DNA from 3 places in the Cobetia sp. 29-18-1 genome. Region 2 is predicted to be linked to each of the others. Evidence: predicted binding sites of a transcription regulator. Region 2 holds the regulator's gene; each other region holds the start of a gene.

Region 1 (7,263 bases), on a different contig from region 2:
ATGTCTGGACAGCGGCGAGATCATAGAGTTCTGTGATCCCGAGATCGAGCGCCGTCAGCGCGAGATCGTCGAGGAGCACGGCTATGAGCTGGTCGAGCATGCGCTAGTGCTCTACGTGCGTCCCAAGGGCGACAAGAGCGACAGCTGACGCGGGTTGCGTCAGGGATGACGTGGCCGGAGAGCCTTCTCCGGCCAGATACACGAACGGCCGCCCCTGAGGGCGGCCGTTCGTGTATCTGGCGTTCATGTTTCCTCAATCCATGACTCTGGCGTTCGTCTTGTTGAGGAGCGTCATTGGACGAATGGACGTCGCTGGCAGTGCATGAACGGCGACGGCGGCTTTGGCGGCAGTGCTCAGTGGCGGCTGTCGGCAGCGCCGAGCATCTCGCGGGCATGGGCGAGGGTCTGCTCGGAAAGGTGAATGCCGCCCAGCATACGTGCCAGCTCGCGCACGCGACCGCTTTCATCCAGCAGCGCCATGTGGGTGCGGGTCGTGTCCTTCTCGGCCTGCTTCTCTATATGCAGGTGCTGATGCGCCTGTGCGGCGACCTGCGGCAGGTGAGTGACGGTCAGCACCTGGCCCTTGTCGCCCAGGCGACGCAGCAGCTGACCGACGATCTCGGCGGTGGCGCCGGAGATGCCGACATCGACTTCATCGAAGACCAGGCTGGGGATGGTCGAGCGACTGGCGGCCACGACCTGGATCGCCAGTGACACACGCGAGAGCTCGCCGCCGGAGGCCACCTTGGCCAGCGCACGTGGCGGCTGGCCCGGGTTGGCGCTGATGCGGAAGTGGATGCGTTCCATGCCTTCGGGCTGCGGGCGCTCCCGCGCCTCGATGGCGACCTCGAAGGTGGCCTTGCCCATGCCGAGGAAGGCCAGCTGGTCCTGGATGTCGCTGGCCAGTTGCGGGGCGGCAGTGGCGCGTTTGGCGCTTACCTCACTCGCCAGCCCCTTCCATGCCTCGCGACGCTGAGCCACTTCTTCCCGCAAGGCTTCGATGGCCTCCTCATCGCCACCCAGGCCGTCGAGTTCTTCGCTCAGGCGCTGATGAAGGCCATGCAGCTCGTCCGGCATCACATGATGCTTGCGCGCGATCTGGTGAATGCGGCTCAGGCGCTCATCGACGAAGGCCAGACGCTCGGGATCGAGTTCGGTGACTTCCACGAAGCGATGCAGTTCACGCGCCGCTTCTTCTATCTGGATGCGCGCTTCCTCGAGCATACCCAGTGCACTGGCCAGTGAGCCATGCTCGTTGCCCGGCAGATGTGCCAGGCGCGCCAGGGCCTGGTTGAGGCGTGGCAACGCACCTTCTTCGTCGTGATCACAGCATTCGGCGGCGGACTGCGCCTCGGCCAGAATCTGCTCGGCATTGGCCAGCGTTTCCTGCTCCTGCTCCAGGGCTTCCAGCTCTCCTTCGCACAGCGCCAGTTCATCAAGCTCCTCGACCTGATAGCGCAGCAGCTGGCGACGTGCACGCACCTCATCGCCATCATTGCTCATGCGTTTGAGACGACGATGCGCCTCCTGCCAGTGACGGAAGTCCTCGCGCAACTGGGCAGCCTGAGTCTCCAGGCCAGCATATTCGTCGAGCTGACGCAGATGCGTCTCTTCCTTGAGCAGGGAGTGATGGGCGTGCTGGGAGTGGATGTCGATCAGGTGCTCGCCCAGCTCGCGCAGGCCGGCGATGGTGCAGGGCGTGCCGTTGATCCAGGCCTTGGAGCGGCCGCTGGCAGTGATGACGCGACGCAGCAGGCAGTCGTCGCTGCCCAGTTCGCGCTCATCCAGCCACTGACGGGCACCGCCAAGCTCACTGATATCGAAACGCGCGATGAGGTCGGCGCGGTCGGCGCCATGCCGCACGCTGCCGGCATCGGCGCGCTCGCCCAGACACAGGCCGAGGGCGCCGAGCAGGATGGACTTGCCGGCACCGGTCTCGCCGGTGATGGCGGTCATGCCGCGGCGGAAATCGAGCTCCAGCGTTTCGACGATGGCAAAATCTTGGATGGCGAGTTGCAGCAGCATGACTACCTCCGAGGGGGCTTTGACGTACGCCGTGCTGGGAGAACATCAGCGGACCCGGACTCGATGGGCGGGCTACGGTGTCGCCATACAGTATGTTTATACAGTGAACATGGCTTTTTATACAGCACGTTCGGGTGGCCTTCAATCCATGCCGGACTCAGTGGGGAGAAAAGCCCGCGGCAAGGCTTGAGAAGCGATGTGCTGTCCCCATATAGAGGCACTGACACTTTCAGTCGGCAGCAATGGCCTGGCCTTGCTGCCTCTCAAGGCAACTCATGGCCTGTCTGTCAGCCAGTACGCGTGATGCTTCGCGACAAGCTCAGCAGGCCACGAATCAGGGCAATGGCGCATAGACGCCGGCCCGCAGGAGATCAGCATGGCTCAGGACCCGCAGACCCCGATGGATGAAGAGCTTCAGCGTGCCGCTCGCGATGCCGAGCCGCAGCCGGAAACGCCGGAAGGTGAAGTGATCGACAACGTACTGGATGCCGACGATACCGGCGCCGAAGGCTCTCTGGTGGACAACCCGGAAGCCGAGATGCTGGCCGCCCAGGTCGAAGAGCTTGAGCAGGCCGTCAAGGAAGCCAAGGACCAGGCGCTGCGTGCGGCTGCCGATGCGCAGAACGCGCGCCGTCGTGCCGAGCAGGACGCCGAGAAGGCGCGCAAGTTCGCGCTGGAGAAGTTCGTCAAGGAAATGCTGCCGGTGGTGGATTCCCTCGAGAAGGCACTGGAATCCATGTCGGGTGACGAAGCGGCCAAGACCCACGTCGAAGGCATCGAGATGACCTTGAAAATGCAGCTGGATGCCCTGAACAAGTCAGGCGTCGAGCAGCTGGATCCGCACGGCGAGCCCTTCGATCCGGAATACCATCAGGCTGTCGCCATGGTGCCGTCCCCGGACGCGGAGCCGAACAGCGTCATCGACGTGATGCAGAAGGGTTACACCCTCAATGGCCGCCTGGTGCGTCCGGCGATGGTGGCAGTCAGCAAGGCCTCCTGAGGCCTGCGCGCTCCCGACGCCCGATAGGCGTTGGATCGCGCCCTGTGGGGGCTCAGGGCGATCCGGTCCGGGAAAATTTGCCCGGCCGGGTCTTGAAACCCTGACACGCGACCCCATCTAGAGAAACAAGTTCAGGCACCGACACAAGGTGCCGACATCCAGACTTATCTTTCAGGCTAGCAACAGATTCGAGGTATACGATTATGGGACGCATCATCGGTATTGACTTGGGTACTACCAACTCCTGTGTGGCAGTGCTCGACGGCGAGAAAACCAAGGTCATCGAAAACGCTGAAGGCGGTCGCACCACACCGTCCATCATCGCTTACACCGACGACAACGAGATTCTGGTCGGCCAGTCGGCCAAGCGTCAGGCAGTGACCAACCCGGAGAACACTCTCTTCGCGGTCAAGCGCCTGATCGGTCGCAAGTTCAAGGATGATGTGGTTCAGAAAGACATCAAGATGGTGCCGTACAAGATTGTCGAAGCCGACAACGGCGACGCCTGGGTGCAGGTGAAAGACAAGAAGATGGCTCCGCCGCAGATCAGTGCGGAAATCCTCAAGAAGATGAAGAAGACCGCGGAAGACTACCTCGGTGAAGAAGTCACCGAAGCCGTCATCACCGTGCCGGCCTACTTCAACGATTCCCAGCGTCAGGCGACCAAGGACGCCGGCCGCATCGCGGGTCTCGACGTCAAGCGCATCATCAACGAGCCGACTGCCGCAGCCCTCGCCTACGGCATGGACAAGTCTCGTGGTGACAAGACCATCGCGGTCTACGACCTGGGCGGCGGTACCTTCGATATCTCCATCATCGAAGTCGCCGACGTCGACGGTGAGACCCAGTTCGAAGTGCTCGCCACCAACGGCGACACCTTCCTGGGTGGTGAAGATTTCGACATGCACCTGATCAACTACCTGGTTGACCAGTTCAAGGCAGACAGCGGTATCGATCTGTCCGGCGACAACCTCGCCATGCAGCGTCTGAAGGAAGCCGCCGAGAAGGCCAAGATCGAGCTGTCCAGCGCTCAGCAGACCGACGTGAACCTGCCGTACATCACGGCTGACAACACCGGTCCGAAGCACCTGAACGTCAAGGTGACCCGTTCCAAGCTCGAGTCTCTGGTCGACGATCTGGTTGCACGCTCCCTGAAGCCGTGCCAGACCGCGCTGTCCGACGCCGGCCTGTCCGCCTCCGAGATCGACGACGTCATCCTGGTCGGTGGTCAGACACGCATGCCGCTGGTGCAGTCCAAGGTGGCCGAGTTCTTCGGCAAGGAAGCCCGCAAGGACGTCAACCCGGATGAAGCGGTCGCCGTCGGCGCCGGTATTCAGGGCGGCGTGCTGGGCGGCGACGTCAAGGACGTGCTGCTGCTGGACGTGACCCCGCTGACCCTCGGTATCGAGACCATGGGTGGCGTGCTGACGCCGCTGATCGAGAAGAACACCACCATCCCGACCAAGAAGTCTCAGGTGTTCTCCACCGCTGACGACAACCAAGGCGCGGTGACCATCCACGTCCTGCAGGGTGAGCGCAAGCAGGCCGCGCAGAACAAGTCTCTGGGTCGTTTCGACCTGGCCGACATTCCGCCGGCACCGCGCGGCGTGCCGCAGATCGAAGTCGCCTTCGACCTGGATGCCAACGGTATCCTGAACGTGTCCGCCAAGGACAAGGCGACCGGCAAGGAACAGTCCATCGTCATCAAGTCTTCCGGCGGCCTGTCCGACGACGAGATCGAACAGATGGTGCGTGACGCGGAAGCCAACGCCGACGAAGACAAGAAGTTCGAGGAAATGGTCCAGCTGCGCAATCAGGCCGACGGCATGATTCACGCGACCAAGAAGACCCTGACCGAAGCCGGTGACAAGGCCGAAGCCAGCGAGAAGGAAGCCATCGAGACGGCGATCTCCGAGCTGGAAGAAGCCCTGAAAGGCGACGACAAGGATGCGATCCAGGCCAAGCTGGATGCACTGACCGAAGCGTCCGGCAACCTGGCGCAGAAGCTCTACGCCGAGCAGGGCGCCCAGGGTGAGCAGGCTGCCGAAGGTCAGGCTGGCAAGAAGCAGGACGACGACGTGGTTGACGCCGAGTACGAGGAAGTCAACGACGACAAGAAGTCCTGAGGGATTTCTTGAACGACGTCTGATGACAGCGCGGGAGCCTTGTGAAGGTGTCCCGCGTTGTCGTTTGCATCGGTGGCGCCCTGCGCTAGCCGCGAGCCACCGGTGACAACCGGCATTCCAGAACAGACCGGCAGCCTCAGGCTGCCAGCAATCCAGGCGGACCTGATCCATGTCCAAGCGTGATTATTACGAAGTGCTTGGTGTCGAGCGTGGCGCCGACACCAAGGACATCAAGAAGGCGTACCGACGCCTGGCCCAGAAGCATCACCCGGACCGCAACCCGGATGATGAAACTTCGGCCGAGAAGTTCCGTGAAGTCTCTGAGGCCTACGAAGTGCTGTCCGATGCTGACAAGCGCGCCGCCTATGACCAGTTCGGTCATGCCGGTGTCGATGGTCAGGGCGGCGGTGGCTTCGGTGGCGGCGGCTTTGGCGGTGGTGGTGCCGGCGGCTTCGGCGATGTGTTCGGCGATGTCTTCGGTGACATCTTCGGTGGCGGCGGTGGTCGTCGCAATCCGAACGCTCCGCAGCGCGGCAGCGACCTGCGTTACAACCTGGATCTCGATCTGGAATCGGCGGTTGCCGGTACCACGGTCGATATCCGCGTGCCGCGTCTGGCGGCCTGTGGCCACTGCGATGGCGATGGTGCCGAGCCGGGTTCCAGCAAGGAAACCTGCCCGACCTGCAATGGCATGGGCAAGGTGCGCATGCAGCAGGGCTTCTTTGCGGTCGAGCAGGCATGTCCGACCTGCCACGGTCGTGGCGAGAAGATCAGCGTGCCGTGCCGCAAGTGTCACGGCGAAGGCCGCGTCCAGGAATCCAAGACCCTCTCGGTCAAGATTCCGCCGGGCGTCGACACCGGCGATCGCATCCGCCTGAACGGCGAAGGCGAGGGCGGTGTCAACGGCGGGCCGTCAGGTGATCTGTATGTGCAGGTCAACCTGCGCGAGCACGAGATCTTCAAGCGCGATGGTCGTCACCTGCAGTGTGAAGTGCCGATCAGCTTCGTCGATGCGGCGCTGGGCGGTGAGCTCAATGTGCCGACCCTCGACGGACGTGTCGTGCTGAAGATTCCGGCCGAGACCCAGACCGGCAAGCTGTTCCGTCTGCGCGGCAAGGGCGTCAAGCCGGTGCGCGGCGGCCCCGCCGGGGACCTGCTGTGCAAGGTGGTCATCGAGACCCCGGTCAGCTTGAATGAAGAGCAGAAGGAGCTGTTGCGTCAGTTCCAGCAGAGCCTCGGTGATACCGGCAAGAGCCATTCACCGAAGGAGAACAGCTTCTTCGATGGCGTGAAGAAGTTCTTCGAAGACATGAAGCCATAGGCATTCGCCTTGCCGTCTGCGGGTCAGCCCCGTGGATGGCCTTCATGCCAGAGAGCCCCGCACTCGACTTGTCGAGTGCGGGGCTCTCGCGTTTCAGGCTCGGTGGCTCAGCCAAGCAATTCAGTCCGGTGACTCATTCTGGTAGCTCAGTCCAGTAGCACAGCCCGGGGCATGGCTACTCCGGAGCTGATTCAGCCGTGAAGGCCTCTGGCTCGATGACGGCAAAGCAGCTCAGCAGCGTGGTCTGGAAGCTGCTGAAGTTGTCATCCGAGATCATCAGGAAGCGATTGCCTTCCAGATGCGTCAGCCCTTCGAAGTTGTCCAGCGACCAGCCATCGCCGCTCGACAGGCGTGCCAGGGTGCGCACCTCGGCCTGGGCGCCGGGCTCACCGAGATGCGCGCGGCGCAGACTGATCACCAGCGGGAAGGGCGGCGAGAAGGCGCGCTCCAGCATCAGCATGTCACCGTCGGGCAGCATCTCCATTGCGGTCAGGCTCGAGCCGGTGTCGCTGGCCAGCGGGTAGCTCCACTCGTGCTTGTCATCGAGGCTGAAGATGCGCGTCATGCCGACGCTCATGCCCTCGGGCGTGGCTTCCAGTCCGGCGAGCATGCCGTATTCCGGGTGCAGGGTCAGGGCTTCCATGCCGTTGTTGGGCGCCGCGCCACGCGCACCCATCGGGGTGAAGGGCTCGCTGACGGCCAGGCCGCTGGGCAGGAAGTGCTCGACGCGTGGCTGCTGCTCGAAGCTGATCACCAGGCGGGAATCGCCGCGGCGGTCATTGTTCGCGCGC
Region 2 (7,263 bases):
TACGAGGCGGGTTACATCACCTACATGCGTACCGACTCGACCAATCTGTCGGCGGACGCGGTGGCCACGGCGCGCGACTTCATCAGCGAAGAATACGGCAGCAACTACCTGCCGGAAGCGGCCAACGTCTACTCCAGCAAGGAAGGCGCCCAGGAAGCGCACGAAGCGATTCGTCCTTCCGAAGTGTCACGCCGCGCCACCGATCTCGCCGGTATGGAGCGTGACGCCGAGCGTCTGTATGAGCTGATCTGGCGTCAGTTCGTCGCCTGTCAGATGCTGCCGGCCGAATACCTGTCCTCCACGCTGACCATCGAAGTGGATGGCTACGAGCTGCGCGCCAAGGGCCGTGTGCTCAAGTTCGACGGTTACACGCGTGTCATGAAGCCGATGGGCAAGAAGGAAGAGGACCAGTCGCTGCCGGACCTCGCCATCGGCGAGAAGCTGGACCTGGTCGAGCTGCAGCCGCTGCAGCACTTCACCAAGCCCACGGCGCGTTACACCGAGGCCAGCCTGGTCAAGGAGCTGGAGAAGCGCGGTATCGGTCGTCCGTCCACCTATGCCGCCATCATCTCCACCATCCAGGACCGTGGCTACGTGGCGCTGGAAAACCGTCGCTTCTATGCCGAGAAACTGGGCGACATCGTCACCGATCGCCTCAGCGAGTCCTTCAAGGACCTGATGGACTTCGGCTTCACGGCGCGCATGGAAGACTATCTCGATGAGGTGGCCAACGGCGGGCGCAACTGGCGCGAGCTGCTGGACACCTTCTACGCCGAGTTCAAGGCCGAGCTGGACCACGCCCAGTCCGAAGAGGGCATGCGTCCCAACCAGCCGGTGCCGACGGACATCGCCTGCCCGACCTGTGGGCGTGAGATGCAGATTCGTACCGCCTCGACCGGGGTCTTCCTGGGCTGTTCCGGCTACAACCTGCCGCCCAAGGAGCGCTGCAAGACCACCATCGATCTGCTGCCGGGCGATGAAGCCGTGGCGGCCGATGCCGGTGAAGATGCCGAGACGGATGCGCTGCGCGCCAAGCGTCGCTGCCCGATCTGCGCCACCGCGATGGACAGCTACCTGATCGATGAGCAGCGCAAGCTGCATGTCTGCGGCAATAGCCCGGACTGTGTCGGTCACGAGGTCGAGGAAGGTCAGTTCCGCATCAAGGGCTACGATGGCCCGGTGATCGAGTGCGACAAGTGCGGTTCCGACATGCAGCTCAAGACCGGGCGTTTCGGCAAGTACTTCGGCTGCACCAACGAGAATTGCAAGAATACCCGCAAGCTGCTCAAGTCCGGTGAGGTGGCGCCGCCGAAGATGGACCCGATTCCGATGCCGGAACTTGCCTGCGTCAAGGTCGAGGACCACTACGTGCTGCGCGATGGCGCCAGTGGCCTGTTCCTGGCGGCCAGTCAGTTCCCCAAGAATCGCGAGACGCGTCCGCCGCTGGTCAAGGAGCTCAAGGCGCATGCCGACGAGCTGCCGGAGAAGTATCACTTCATTCTCGAAGCCCCGGATCAGGACCCGGACGGACGTCCGGCGCAGATTCGCTTCTCGCGCAAGGTCAAGGCTCAGTACGTCATGACCGATGAGGAAGGCAAGGCGACCGGTTGGAAGGCGACCTACGACAACGGCCGCTGGGTCGTCGAGGACAAGCGCAAGGGAGCCAAGAGCTGATGAGCCAGCGTGCCCGTACCAATCAGCTGCTGTATCAGGCCGAGTTGCTGCTGGCCCAGTCAGCAGCCTCTGGCGACGATGAGCATGCCGTGGCGCGTCGCATGGCCGGTGAAGAGGGCGCGCTCGCCCTGCTGGAGCTGGCGCTGGCGTCATTGCTGGAAGAGTGTGCCGTGACGGCGCGCTGGCCAGAGGGTAGCTGGCGCGAGCGCCTGGCGTCGCCGCCGACGCCCATCGCCGAGGTCGAGCAGCTGCGCAGCCTGCTGGAGCATTCCGACAGCTGGTTGTCTGAGCTGGTCGCGGATGTGACCCGCCTGCATGAAGAGGGCGGCGTCGCTCGCCGCGAGGAATCGCGTTCGCGTGGTGATGGTCTGATCATCGCGGCAGCCTCGAGCGCCTCGCTGGCCGAGCGTCTCAGTGCCGCCATCACGGCATTCAAGGCGCTGCTGCCGCAGCTGCGCGAGTCGAGTGTCGAGTGGTAGGTCAAGGCGTTGATCTGGTGCTGCACGCTGGTGATGACTGGCGCATGGCAATCGGGTGACGTTTCGCCTTCACGGGTGCTAGACTGATCGCATTGTGGCAAGCCCTGCATTCTCCGGTACGACCATGGCTCTGGCTGTGGTCGTACTTTTTTCTGCGTCGCTGATGGCAACGCGGTGCCGGGCTTGCCAGCCGTCGCGCTGACGATTACAACGACGCCGGTATCTCGCGAGATGCCGTGCAGGAGGAATGACGTGTCCGATCCCGCCGTACTTGAAATTGTGCAAATGGAAGATGGTGAAGTGATTCTGCGCGCCGCGGAAAGCGAAGGTGAGCCGCTGCTCAGCATTCGCATTTCGGACGAGGCCGCCGATCTGCTGCGTGACAATCGTTTCGAGGTCGCGCGTGAGATGATCGACCACGCCATCACCCGGACTCGCCTCTGGGATGGCGAAGAAGACGAGGACGAGCAGTCAGAAGGCATCGTGCACTGATTCATCGCTCGCGCTTCGCGCACAAAAAAACCCGCCTCGAGGCGGGTTTTTTTGTGCAATGCGTGCGGCTTTTCTGTTGCTCAGAGCTCTGCGAGAAAGGTGCTGCTGGGCATAGCTCGTTGCTCAAAGCGCTGCTGGTCAAGGCCTCAGTGCAGGCCGCCATCGCGGATGACGCCCACCCCGAGACCTTCGATCTCCAGGCTGTCCGTGCGCAGGTCGACCTTGATCGGCGAGAAGTCCTCGTTCTCGGCTTCCAGCCACACGTAGTGCCCGTCACGGCGGAAGCGCTTGACGGTGACCTCATCCCCCAGACGTGCCACTACGATCTGTCCGTCACGCACGCTGCTGGTGCGGTGCACGGCCAGCAGGTCGCCTTCCAGAATTCCCACGTCCTTCATCGACACGCCGCGCACGCGCAACAGGTAGTCGGCAGCCGGCGAGAAGTAGTCGCTCGGCAGCGGGCAGTGACGGTCGATATGCTCGCTGGCAAGAATCGGACTGCCGGCGGCCACTTCCCCGATCACCGGCAGGCCATCGTTGGCGCTGTCGTCGACGTCAGCCAGCGACGGCACGCGAATGCCGCGAGAGGTGCCCGGCACCATCTCGATGGCGCCCTTGCGCTTGAGGGCACGCAGATGCTCCTCGGCAGCATTCGGTGAGCGGAAGCCCAGCGCCTGGGCGATTTCGGCCCGCGTCGGCGGGTAGCCAGAGGACTTGATGGTCTTGATGATGAAGTCGAAGACATCCTGCTGGCGCGGAGTAAGCGGCTGGGTCATGGCATTGCCTTTGGCCTGGGCGGCATCTTGAGCTGACGGCACGGGGTGTGCATCCATACAACTGTCATTGTATCCAGTCATGGCGGTCATGCAAGGCATCGTGGCTTGCGTGGTGGCCTCAAAGGGCAGGTAGTCGCCGAGATATCGCTGTCTGGCGACTTTTCGTGCTGATATCCGAGGCATTCTTTCTTGATGGGAATGTCTGGAAGTGAATGCCTGGAGGTGAATGTCTGGTGGTGAATGTCTGGAAGTGAACCCGGCCTGGCGCTGGCGGGGTGGTCAGTCACCCAGCTAGGCGAGCCCTTGAATCGGCACGGTCAGCGTTGAGGGAATATCAGGCTTGGCTAAACCTCTGGCGTTTGAAACGCGAGAGAATTGTCAGTCATGGCATGGCGCGCTAGAATCAAAGTGTTTCAAACGAATGTTCGTCGATGGCGGTGCTCACGGGTGCCGTGATCGAACGTGCCTTGCGGTGAACATGCACCACCTCATGAGAGAGTCGCCGCGCGGGGCTTGCGCCGTGACCTACGACTCCAGTTCTTTTCTACCTGACAAGGGTTCCGCCCATGGCCCAGACCGATACCGTTACCCGCATCCTCGATACTGCCGAGGTGCTGTTCGCCGAGCGCGGCTTCGCCGAGACCTCACTGCGTAACATCACCAGCAAGGCCAAGGTCAATCTGGCGGCGGTGAACTACCACTTCGGCTCCAAGAAATCGCTGATCCAGGCGGTCTTCGCACGCTATCTCGACCCGTTCAGTGAGCGCTTCCACGCGGCACTCGACAGCGTCGAGCAGCAATACGCCGGGCGTCAGGTGCCGCTGGAGGTCCTGCTGGAGGTGATGGCGCGTACCGTGCTGGAGGTGCCGGCCGAGCGCAACAGCCTGCGTACCTTCATGCGCCTGCTCGGGCTGGCCTATACCCAGGGGCAGGGCCACATGCGACGCTATATCCGCGAGCATTACGGCACGGTCTTCAGCCGCTTCGCCGAGCTTCTGAAGCTGGCGACGCCTGATCTGCCGGACAACGAGCGCTTCTGGCGCCTGCACTTCATGCTCGGCAGCGTGATTTTCACCTTCTCGGGCCTGGATGCGCTGCGCGATATCGAGGAAGCCGAGTACGGCCATCACACCACGGTGCGTGAGCTGATCCAGCACATGCGTCCGGTGGTGGTCGCGGCGATGGCAGCGCCGTTGCCGGCCTCGCTCGGAGATGGTGAGGCGGTCACCCAGGCGGCCAGCTGATGGCCTGCTGGGTAGCGGTGGACCTCTCGCGCCAAAGCCTTGAGATACGCAATGACGCGCCGAGTGGCAGTCGTGATGCGCCGCCCCCCGCGGCTGACCCTGAGGCGCTGGTGCACGCCTGCGCGATCTCCAGCGGCCTCAACGGTATTGGCGAGCTCGACGGCAGCGGTTGCACGCCAACCGGCTGGCATGTGATTCGAGCCGCCATCGGGGCGGGCAATCCGCGTGGCGCCGTCTATCGCGGACGGCGCTTCACGGGCGAGGTGTTCACGCCCGAGCTTGCCGCGGAGCATCCTGAGCGTGACTGGATCCTGACGCGCATTCTGTGGCTCAGCGGCCGCGAGCCCGGCGTCAATCGTGGTCGCAATGCCCGCAGCGAGCGGGTCGATAGTCTGCGCCGCTACATCTATTTTCATGGCACGCCCAGCACGGAGCCCATGGGGGTAGCGGCGTCCCACGGCTGCATTCGCTTGCGTGATGACGACCTGCTGCGACTCTTTGCCGAGGCTGTGCCCGGCACCCCGGTACTGCTGCATGCCTGAAGGCGCTGGTGCCCGAGTCTGATACCCTCCATGAGCTGTCACCGGAATCTGCGTGACAGCCCCTTGCCGGGGCGCAGCTGGCCGCGACTGTTCGATAGGGGTTCAGTCGGCTAGAATTGCGCCTTTCCTCGCGCTGGCAGCCTGATTCATCACGTTTCTTCCAGGCTGCCGAGCCCCGTAAAAGACATGAAGTCCTGGCGGTCGTGGCTCCTCTCTTCACGGGACATCACTGCCGCAGGCCATGGACAGGAAGGATGACATGACACAGCCACTGGGCTCCGTAATGGTCGATGTTGCGGGGCTGACCCTCGCCCGCGACGAACGTGAACTGCTGGCACGCCCTGCCGTCGGGGGCGTCATCCTGTTTGCGCGCAACTGCGCTTCTCCCGAGCAGGTGTTGGAACTGAGCCGCGAGATTCGCAGCGTCAATCCCCACCTGCTGATCGCCATCGATCAGGAAGGCGGGCGCGTCCAGCGTCTGCGCGAGGGCGTGACACGCCTGCCATCGATGCGCAGCCTGGCGCAGTGCTGTCTCGGGCGTGACTGTGATGGCTGCGGCGAAGACGCCCAGGCCGCAGGCCTGGGTCTGGCACGCGATGCCGGCTGGCTGCTGGGCATGGAAATGGCAGCCATCGGCTGTGATATCACCTTTGCGCCGGTACTGGATATCGATGTGGCGGGCTCGACCATCATTGGCGATCGCAGCTTCGGCGCCACGCCGGAAGACGTCATCGCGGTGGGCGGCGCCTTCATCGACGGGCTGCAGGAGGCGGGCATGTCCGCCGTCGGCAAGCACTACCCGGGGCATGGTGGCATCTCGGCAGATACCCATCTGGAGCGCGTGGTCGACCCGCGGCCGTTCCGCGAGCTGCGCGAACATGACCTCAAGCCCTTCGCGGCCCTCGCCGAGCGCCTGGGTGGCGTGATGCCGGCGCATGTGATCTATCCGGATTTCGATGCACGTCCCGCGGGCTTCTCACCCAGCTGGTTGGGCCTGCTGCGCGAAGAGTTCGGCTTCAAGGGCGCCATCTTCTCCGATGATCTCGGCATGGCGGCGGCCGTCGCGGAAGGTGGCCCGGCAGAGCGTGCACGCCTGGCGCTGGACGCCGGCTGCGACATGGCGCTGGTCTGCAATGACCCGGCCGCCGCGCGCGAAGTGCTCGACAGCCTCGATGACGATGAGCAGCGCCACCGTGGCAAGCGCCAGGCGCGTCTGCGCTATGCGCGAGCTCGCCCGACGCTGGATGGTCTGGTGGGGCTGGCACGCTGGCGGCGCACCCACGCGCGGCTCGAATCGATGGCGGCCAGTCAGGCATCACAGCAGGCTGCCATGCCCTCGGGCACGCTAGGCGCCGCTGACGCGTCTGACGCACGGTCGGTCTCTGAGTCCGGTAGCGCGCAATAATCAGGCACGCGGTGCCTTTTTCGAGTCGAAGACTGGCAAGGAATTCCCATGGCTGAGCAATCCGCCACCGAGGCTGCTGCCGACAAGCTGGCAGCGCCTGCCGAAGAGATGATCAATCAATGGGTCGAGCCGCTGCGCCAATGGGTCGAGCAGACCTTTGGTCTGCCGCTGTGGGGCATCAATCTCGCTCTGCTACTGCTGGCGGTGCTGTTGCTGCACCTCATCGAGCGGGTGGTGCTCAGCCGCCTGGCGACGCATGCCGAGAAGAGCCGCAACCTGTGGGATGACGCCCTGGTGCATGGCCTGCGTCATCCCTTGTCATTCTGGCTCTACAGCATGGGGGTGTTGCTGGCGCTCGGCATCATCGCCGGCCAGTTCAGCCTCGGCGGGGCCGAGAAGTACCTGGGCACGGCGCGCCAGATCGTGACCCTGCTGGCGCTGGCCTGGGCGTTGATTCGCATGGTCAAGCGCTTCGAGGCGCTGCGCACCATGCCGCCGCCCGGCACCAACGTCAACGCGATGGATGCCACCACGGCCTCGGCGATCAGCAAGCTGCTGCGGGCGGTCGTGGTCGTGCTGGTGGGGCTGGCCATCCTGCAGAATCTCGGCGTCTCGTTGTCCGGGGTGCTGGCCTTCGGGGGTGTCGGCGGT
Region 3 (7,263 bases), on a different contig from region 2:
CGGCTTCCGCCTTCTTCAAGGCATCGGCCTTGGCCTGCTTTTCCGCCTCGGCTTTCTTGCGATCAAGGGCAATCGCCTTGGCTTCCTCTGCACGCCTGGCCGCTTCTGCCTTGGCCTTTTCGGCCGCCGCCTGCTCAGCCTTCAACTGCTCCGCCGCCTTGGCCTGCTCAGCCGCCTTTTGCTGTTGCGCCTTCTGGGCAGCCGCCTTTTCCTCGGCGGCGCTGCGTTGCTGTTCCGCTGCAAGCTCTGCCTCTCTGGCCGCCTCTTCCTTGGCGCTCTGGCGCTGATCGGATTCTTCGGCCGCATCACGCGCCTTGCTGGACTTCGCCTGCTGGGCCTGATTGGTCGTGGTCTCGGTACTGACCAGTGTTGCGTTGACGATGGTGGTGTTGGTCTTCTCCGGTTCGGATTCTGGCCAACTCACCAGAGTCAGAATCAGGATACCCAGGTGCAGGCCAACGGCCAGCACCACAGGCAATCCCAACCCGACCCGCTGTTCTATCTCTGGCTGACTCATCCATCAGCCCTCGGTCGGTGGTTCTGAAATCAGCCCGACATTGGGGACACCGGCACCCTGCAACGTGCTCATCAGCCCCATGACATCGCCGTAGGGCGCTGTCTTGGCACCCTTGACCAGCACGGGCGTCTTGGGCTTCTCGGCCACGATGGACGCGACCTTGCTGCCCAGTTCGTCCAGCGCCACCGGCGTGCGCTTGTCTTCATCCGACCCCAGGTCGATGTAGTAATTGCCGCTATCATCCAGCGAGACGATCAATGGCGTCACATCATCGGGATTGTCGATCGGCTTGGAGGTGACCTTGGGCAATTCGACCTGAACCCCCTGCGTCATCATCGGCGCGGTGATCATGAAGATGACCAGCAACACCAACATGACGTCGATGAAGGGCACCACATTGATCTCGGAGGACAGCTTGCGCTTGTGGCCTCTGCTATACGGTCCTTTCATTGACTCGCCTCCCTTCAAGCGTCGTTGCTGCCACGACCGTGCAGATTACGATGCAGAATGGAGTGAAGTTCTTCGGCGAAGTCTTCATAGCGACCCAGCAGCTGATCAGCACGGCTGGCCAGACGGTTGTAGAAGATGACGGCCGGAATTGCCGCGAACAGGCCCATGGCGGTCGCGACCAGTGCTTCGGCAATCCAGGGGGCGACGGTGGTCAGAGTTGCCTGCTGAGCCGTACCCAGTGCCTGGAAGGAGCCCATGATGCCCCACACGGTACCGAACAGGCCGACATAGGGGCTGACGGAGCTGACCGTAGCCAGAAACGGGAGATGAACGTTCAGGCGCTCTTCTTCACGTGACAGCGTGACGCGCATGCTGCGTTGCACACCATCCATTACCGCATCGGCATTGCTGGACTTGGGCTTGAGGCGGCTGTACTCGCGGAAGCCGGCACGGAAGACGCCAGAGGCGCCCGGGGTGGATTCTTCATCCGTCGGCAATTCACGATAGAGGTGATTGAGGTCGACCCCGGACCAGAAGCGCTTTTCAAAGGCCGCGTAAGCCTGCTTGGCACGGGACAATGCCATCCCGCGCTGAAAGATCACCACCCAGGATGCAATGGAAGCTGCCAGCAACAGCAACATGACTGCCTGAACGACCAGACTGGCGTTCACGAACAGCGAAATGATCGACATCGAATCTTCCACGGAAATCCCTCTTTACTTGGTTCAGTCTGTGCCACCGTCAATCAGTGACACGATAAATAATCTGTTCATCAGCCTGGCGTCTCGGCACCTGGCTGGCAGCGGCCTCAACTGCGCCTTGTGATCTCAGACCTCAAGAGCCGCAAGCAATTCCCCGGGCCAGCGTCTGGGGCGCATCGTCGTGGCATCGACGCAAGCGATCACGACTTCCGCTTCGCTCAAGATCTGCTCACCGCGCAGCGCCTTCTGGGTGAACGTCAAGCGTGCACCGCGCAAGGCGCCTGCCGTTGCCGTCACGGTCAGCAGGTCATCCAGATGCGCAGGACGAAGATAAAGATTTGTTACACTGTGTACTACCAACTGAATGCCTTTTTCAAGCAAGGCTTGCTGCGTGAAGCCCTTCGCTCGCAACCATTCACTGCGCGCGCGTTCCATGAAGCGCAGATAATTCACGTAGTAGACGATGCCACCGGCATCAGTATCCTCGATGTAGACGCGCACAGTATGGTGAAAACATGCAGCTTCACCCTTCAACGTATTTCCTGCGCCTTCAGATGTCATGACGCGTCATTTCCTTCCTGTCCCAGGCGCGCCTGCTCTTCACGCGGGGTGATCCCGAAGTGCAGATAGGCCGAGCGTGTGACCAGACGCCCACGCGCCGTGCGCATCATGAAACCCTGCTGAATCAGATAGGGCTCCAGCACATCCTCGATGGTATCGCGCTCTTCCCCGATGGCCGCCGCCAGTGAATCGACCCCGACGGGCCCGCCATCGAACTTCTCGATCATCGCCAACAGCAGTCGACGATCCATGTGATCCAGGCCGTGGCTGTCGACATTGAGCATGTTGAGCGCCTTGTCGGCCACTTCCAGCGTCAAGCGACCATCCGAGCGCACTTCGGCGAAGTCACGCACTCGGCGCAGTAGACGATTGGCAATACGCGGCGTGCCGCGGGAACGACGCGCAATCTCAAGCGCCCCTTCCATCTCGACTTCCATGCCGGAAAGCCTGGCACTGCGTGCCACGATGTCGGTGAGTGACTCGATATCGTAGAACTCGAGGCGCTGGACGATGCCGAAGCGATCGCGCAGCGGCGCCGTCAGCAGCCCCGCGCGCGTCGTCGCGCCCACCAGGGTGAATCGTGGCAGCTCAAGCTTGATCGAGCGGGCCGCGGGGCCTTCACCGATCATGATGTCGAGCTGATAATCTTCCATCGCCGGATAGAGCACTTCCTCGACGGCCGGTGACAGGCGGTGAATCTCGTCGATGAACAGGACATCGCCTTCCTGCAGGTTGGTCAGCATCGCTGCCAGGTCCCCTGCCCGTTCCAGCACCGGCCCGGAGGTCGACTTGATATCGACACTCATCTCGCTGGCGATGATATGCGCCAGCGTCGTCTTGCCGAGTCCGGGCGGGCCGAAGACCAGGGTGTGATCCAGACTATCGCCTCGTCCTCGTGCGGCACTGATGAAGATTTCCATCTGCTCGCGGACGATGGGCTGTCCGATGTAGTCACTCAGCGTGCGTGGCCGATTGGCGCGATCGATCCGCTCTTCCGGATCATGCGTCGCCGCGGAGATCAGTCGGTCCGACTCCATCATGATGCTTGCTCAACTCCTGATGACGCAGGTCACGCACATGACGCGGGTCATGGGCCATGAACGTGCGTCAGTGGCAGGTGGCAAGGTTTGCCAGGGCGGTGCAACGATCTAGCGCATCTGCATTCAAGCGCGCACTTTCTACCCCAGTAACCTGCCAACCCCTAGTCAATAAATCCAATCACGATGCGCCGTTTCCTTCACGGAAACTATAGGGCGCATGTTTGCTGCCCTGGCGGGGCTTCAGCTGGCCATCTTGCGCGCCAGCGCCGCCTTGATGAGCGCTTCCGTGGAGGCGCCGGTCTCGAGCCCGGAGAGCATCTTGGCCGCCTCGACAGGCTTGTAGCCCAGGGACACCAGCGCGGCTTCGGCATCCGCCAGAGGATGGGTGACCGGCGGTTGTGGCTGGGAGGCACGCGCCATTTCATCCAGACCATCATCCGCCGGCAGCGTCCAATGCTTGAGGCGATCACGCATCTCGATGATCAGGCGATCCGCCGTCTTCTTGCCGACGCCCGGCAGTCGTGTCAGCGCCCGGCTGTCTTCGTCGTGCACACAGCGAATGAAATCGGACTGCTCCATTCCCGACAGAATCGCCAGCGCCAGACGCGGGCCGACACCGGAGATCTTGATCAATTCACGGAACAGACGACGCTCGGGCTCCTTGCCGAAGCCATACAGCAACTGCGCGTCTTCGCGCACCACCAGGTGGGTGTAAAGCTGGCAATGCTCGCCCACGGCCGGCAAGCCCAACAGGGTGTTCATCGAAGCTTCCAGTTCATAACCGACACCCTGTACGTCAAGCACCAGCTGCGGCGGTTGTTTTTCCAGCAATGTCCCGGTCAGGCGTCCAATCATGTTGCGGCTGTCCTTGCTCGGCAGAGAACGTGTTCGGTGGGATCGTGCTGCTCACAGACCCGATTCTCTGCACGGATTGTTACAATGCGGGCAAGCCTACCAAAGATGAAGCGTAGGCGGCATGTCCCAGTGTCACGACGAATTTGTCGCATCTTTCTGACAGTCATATCTTGGGTGATGGCACGAAGCCTGATGCCACGCGGCTTGGCGCATCACGCAATCGACTGCTGCCAGGCTCGGCAGACACTCTACAAGTGACTGAAAAATCGCTATTAATTGAGCACGATACCGCATTTGTCGCTCAACGGCATGTCAGGCGTCGGGCTCGAAGTCTCGCCAGCTGCTGCTACGACGCACGCGGGTTCCCTTGCGTCGACTGGTATTCCCCAGCCCCAAGGCTTCCAGCTGATCATTGCCGGGCGTCAGGCGTCGACGCGCGAAACAATGCGTCAGGGCAATGGCCAGCGCATCGGCGGCATCGGCCTGCGGCGTGGCGGAGAGCTTGAGCGTATGCGTGACCATATGCTGCACCTGTGACTTCTCGGCGGCACCGGTACCGGTCACGGCCTGCTTGATCTGCCGCGGCCCATATTCGAACACCGGCAAGCCGTGATTGGCCGCACACACGATGGCAGCCCCGCGCGCCTGGCCCAGCTTGAGCGCCGAATCGGCGTTCTTGGACATGAAGACCTGCTCGATGGCGAATTCCGCGGGGCGATGCAGGGCGATCACCTCGCTGATACCGGCATAGATCTGCGCTAGGCGCTGATCCAGGCTGACCTGTGACATGCGAATGCAGCCACTGTCCACATAGCGAGGCTGGGCCGCAGAGACATCCAATACCCCATACCCGGTCAGACGTGAGCCCGGGTCGATGCCAAGAATGATCATGCTGCCGCCTCGTCTCTCACACCTTCCATCTTCGCTGTCGTCATCGCGCCATCGCTCTTACTGTGTATATAACCAGCCACCATGCCACAAAAAAGGCGGTGCGACACTGTCATTGCCTGACGTGAACGCCAGCAAACAGTCTCGCACCGCCTTGTCGGGCTTGCTCGCCCCCTCGCCTACCAGGCCAAAGGAACAAACCTGCCACTGCGGGACCGCCCTTGTCTGATCGAATCAGTCCAGACGGCCCCACCAGTCACTCTCTCGGTCATGCGCCGCTGAATCAGGCCTGACCGCTTTCGTCCTCGACCTTGACCTTCTGACGCAGACGGATGTTCAGCTCCTTGAGCTGCTCACCGCTGACCACGCCCGGGGCGTCGGTCATCATGCAGCCGGCGCTCTGGGTTTTCGGGAAGGCAATCACTTCACGAATGGTCTTGGCGCCGGTCATCAGCATCACCAGACGGTCGAGACCGAAGGCCAGACCACCATGGGGCGGCGCGCCGAACTTCAGGGCGTCGAGCAGGAAGCCGAACTTCTCTTCCGCTTCTTCTTCACCGATGCCCAGCACTTCGAACACGGTACGCTGCATGGCCTGATCGTGGATACGGATGGAGCCGCCACCCAGCTCGGTGCCGTTGATGACCATGTCGTAGGCGCGAGACAGTGCCGCTTCCGGGTTGGCCTTGAGCTCTTCCGGCGTGCAGGACGGCGCGGTGAACGGGTGGTGCAGCGCGCTCAGGCGGCCGTTGGCATCGGCTTCGAACATCGGGAAGTCGACGACCCACAGCGGTGCCCACTCGCGGGTGTAGAGGTTGAGGTCTTCACCCAGCTTGACGCGCAGCGCACCGATGGCCTCGGCCACGATGTTGGCCTTGTCAGCGCCGAAGAACACGATGTCGCCATCGACGGCGCCACAGCGGTCCAGCACTTCATCCACGACGTCTTCCATGAACTTGACGATCGGCGACTGCAGACCCTCGATGCCCTTGGCACGTTCGTTGACCTTGATCCACGCCAGGCCCTTGGCACCGTAGATGCCGACGAACTTGGTGTAGGCGTCGATTTCCTTGCGTGACAGGCTGGCACCGCCCGGGACACGCAGTGCGGCGACACGGCCCTTGTCGTCCTTGGCCGGACCGGAGAAGACCTTGAAGTCCACGCCGCTCATCAGGTCATCGACATCGACCAGTTCCAGCGGGATACGCAGGTCCGGCTTGTCGGAACCGAAGCGGCTGATGGCCTCGGAGTACGGCATGGTCGGGAAGTCGCCCAGCTCGACATCGAGCACTTCCTTGTAGAGGCCACGGATCATGGTCTCGGTCATGCCCATGATGTCCTGCTCGTCGACGAAGCTGGCTTCGAGGTCGATCTGGGTGAACTCCGGCTGACGGTCAGCACGCAGGTCTTCATCACGGAAGCATTTGGCGATCTGGTAGTAACGATCGACACCGGCGACCATCAGCAGCTGCTTGAACAGCTGCGGAGACTGCGGCAGTGCGAAGAAGCTGCCGGCGTAGGTGCGGCTCGGCACCAGATAGTCGCGTGCGCCTTCCGGCGTGGCACGTGTCAGGATCGGGGTTTCGATGTCGAGGAAGCCCAGGGCTTCGAGCTGGGCGCGCACGCTGTGAGTGATGCGCGAGCGCAGACGCAGCTTCTCGATCATGTCGGGACGACGCAGGTCGACATAACGATACTTGAGGCGAACTTCCTCACCGACCTTGTTGTGGTCGTCGAGCTGGAACGGCGGCGTCTGTGCGGTGTTGAGCACTTCGACGTCCTTGGCCAGCACTTCGATCATGCCTGTCGGCATGTTCGGGTTCTGGGTGCCTTCCGGGCGCAGACGGATACGGCCCTTGATACGCAGCACGAACTCGCTGCGCGCCTTGTCGGCAGTGGCGAAGGCATCGACGGTGTCCGGATCGACGACGATCTGGGCGATGCCATCACGGTCGCGCATGTCGAGGAAGATGACGCCACCGTGGTCGCGACGGCGGTGCACCCACCCGCACAGAGTGACATCCTGATCGATCAGGGTCTCGTTCAGTTTGCCGCAATAGTGGCTGCGCATGTTGATTCCTTGTTGCTCAAATTCATGATCGACGCGCTGATGCGCATCTGTCTCAGAGGGCCTGCCGTTGGCGATGAGGGTCAAGGGTACCCGCTGGGCGCCCTTGACCCTCATCACGCTGATGCCTGACGCACCATCCCAGCTGTGTCAGGCGGTGCTGTCGCTACCACCGGCCAGATT

Evidence for each region. The regulator LexA, encoded in region 2, represses DNA repair genes until DNA is damaged. The targets are predictions, from matches to a motif close to TACTGTNTANNTANACAGTA.
Region 1: a site for LexA is predicted at 2,112-2,131, ahead of recN (DNA repair protein RecN). Genes of this name have one in related genera too.
Region 3: a site for LexA is predicted at 5,074-5,093, ahead of ruvC (crossover junction endodeoxyribonuclease RuvC). Genes of this name have one in related genera too.

What each region holds. Positions count from the first base shown of each region.
Region 1 covers NZ_JARWKS010000015.1:49,451-56,713, reverse strand. The annotation lists gene fur (ferric iron uptake transcriptional regulator) at 1-148, shown strand, start outside; gene recN (DNA repair protein RecN) at 355-2,025, opposite strand; gene grpE (nucleotide exchange factor GrpE) at 2,402-3,025, shown strand; gene dnaK (molecular chaperone DnaK) at 3,229-5,151, shown strand; gene dnaJ (molecular chaperone DnaJ) at 5,321-6,472, shown strand; gene QD208_RS12365 (esterase-like activity of phytase family protein) at 6,648-7,263, opposite strand, start outside.
Region 2 covers NZ_JARWKS010000007.1:79,973-87,235, reverse strand. The annotation lists gene topA (type I DNA topoisomerase) at 1-1,674, shown strand, start outside; gene QD208_RS07415 (DUF6586 family protein) at 1,674-2,153, shown strand; gene QD208_RS07410 (hypothetical protein) at 2,406-2,645, shown strand; gene lexA (transcriptional repressor LexA) at 2,792-3,421, opposite strand; gene QD208_RS07400 (TetR/AcrR family transcriptional regulator) at 3,988-4,665, shown strand; gene QD208_RS07395 (L,D-transpeptidase) at 4,665-5,207, shown strand; gene nagZ (beta-N-acetylhexosaminidase) at 5,467-6,612, shown strand; gene QD208_RS07385 (mechanosensitive ion channel family protein) at 6,661-7,263, shown strand, end outside.
Region 3 covers NZ_JARWKS010000008.1:82,655-89,917, forward strand. The annotation lists gene tolA (cell envelope integrity protein TolA) at 1-517, opposite strand, end outside; gene tolR (protein TolR) at 521-967, opposite strand; gene tolQ (protein TolQ) at 982-1,659, opposite strand; gene ybgC (tol-pal system-associated acyl-CoA thioesterase) at 1,795-2,229, opposite strand; gene ruvB (Holliday junction branch migration DNA helicase RuvB) at 2,226-3,269, opposite strand; gene ruvA (Holliday junction branch migration protein RuvA) at 3,510-4,124, opposite strand; gene ruvC (crossover junction endodeoxyribonuclease RuvC) at 4,437-5,015, opposite strand; gene aspS (aspartate--tRNA ligase) at 5,296-7,083, opposite strand; gene QD208_RS08275 (zinc ribbon domain-containing protein) at 7,231-7,263, opposite strand, start outside.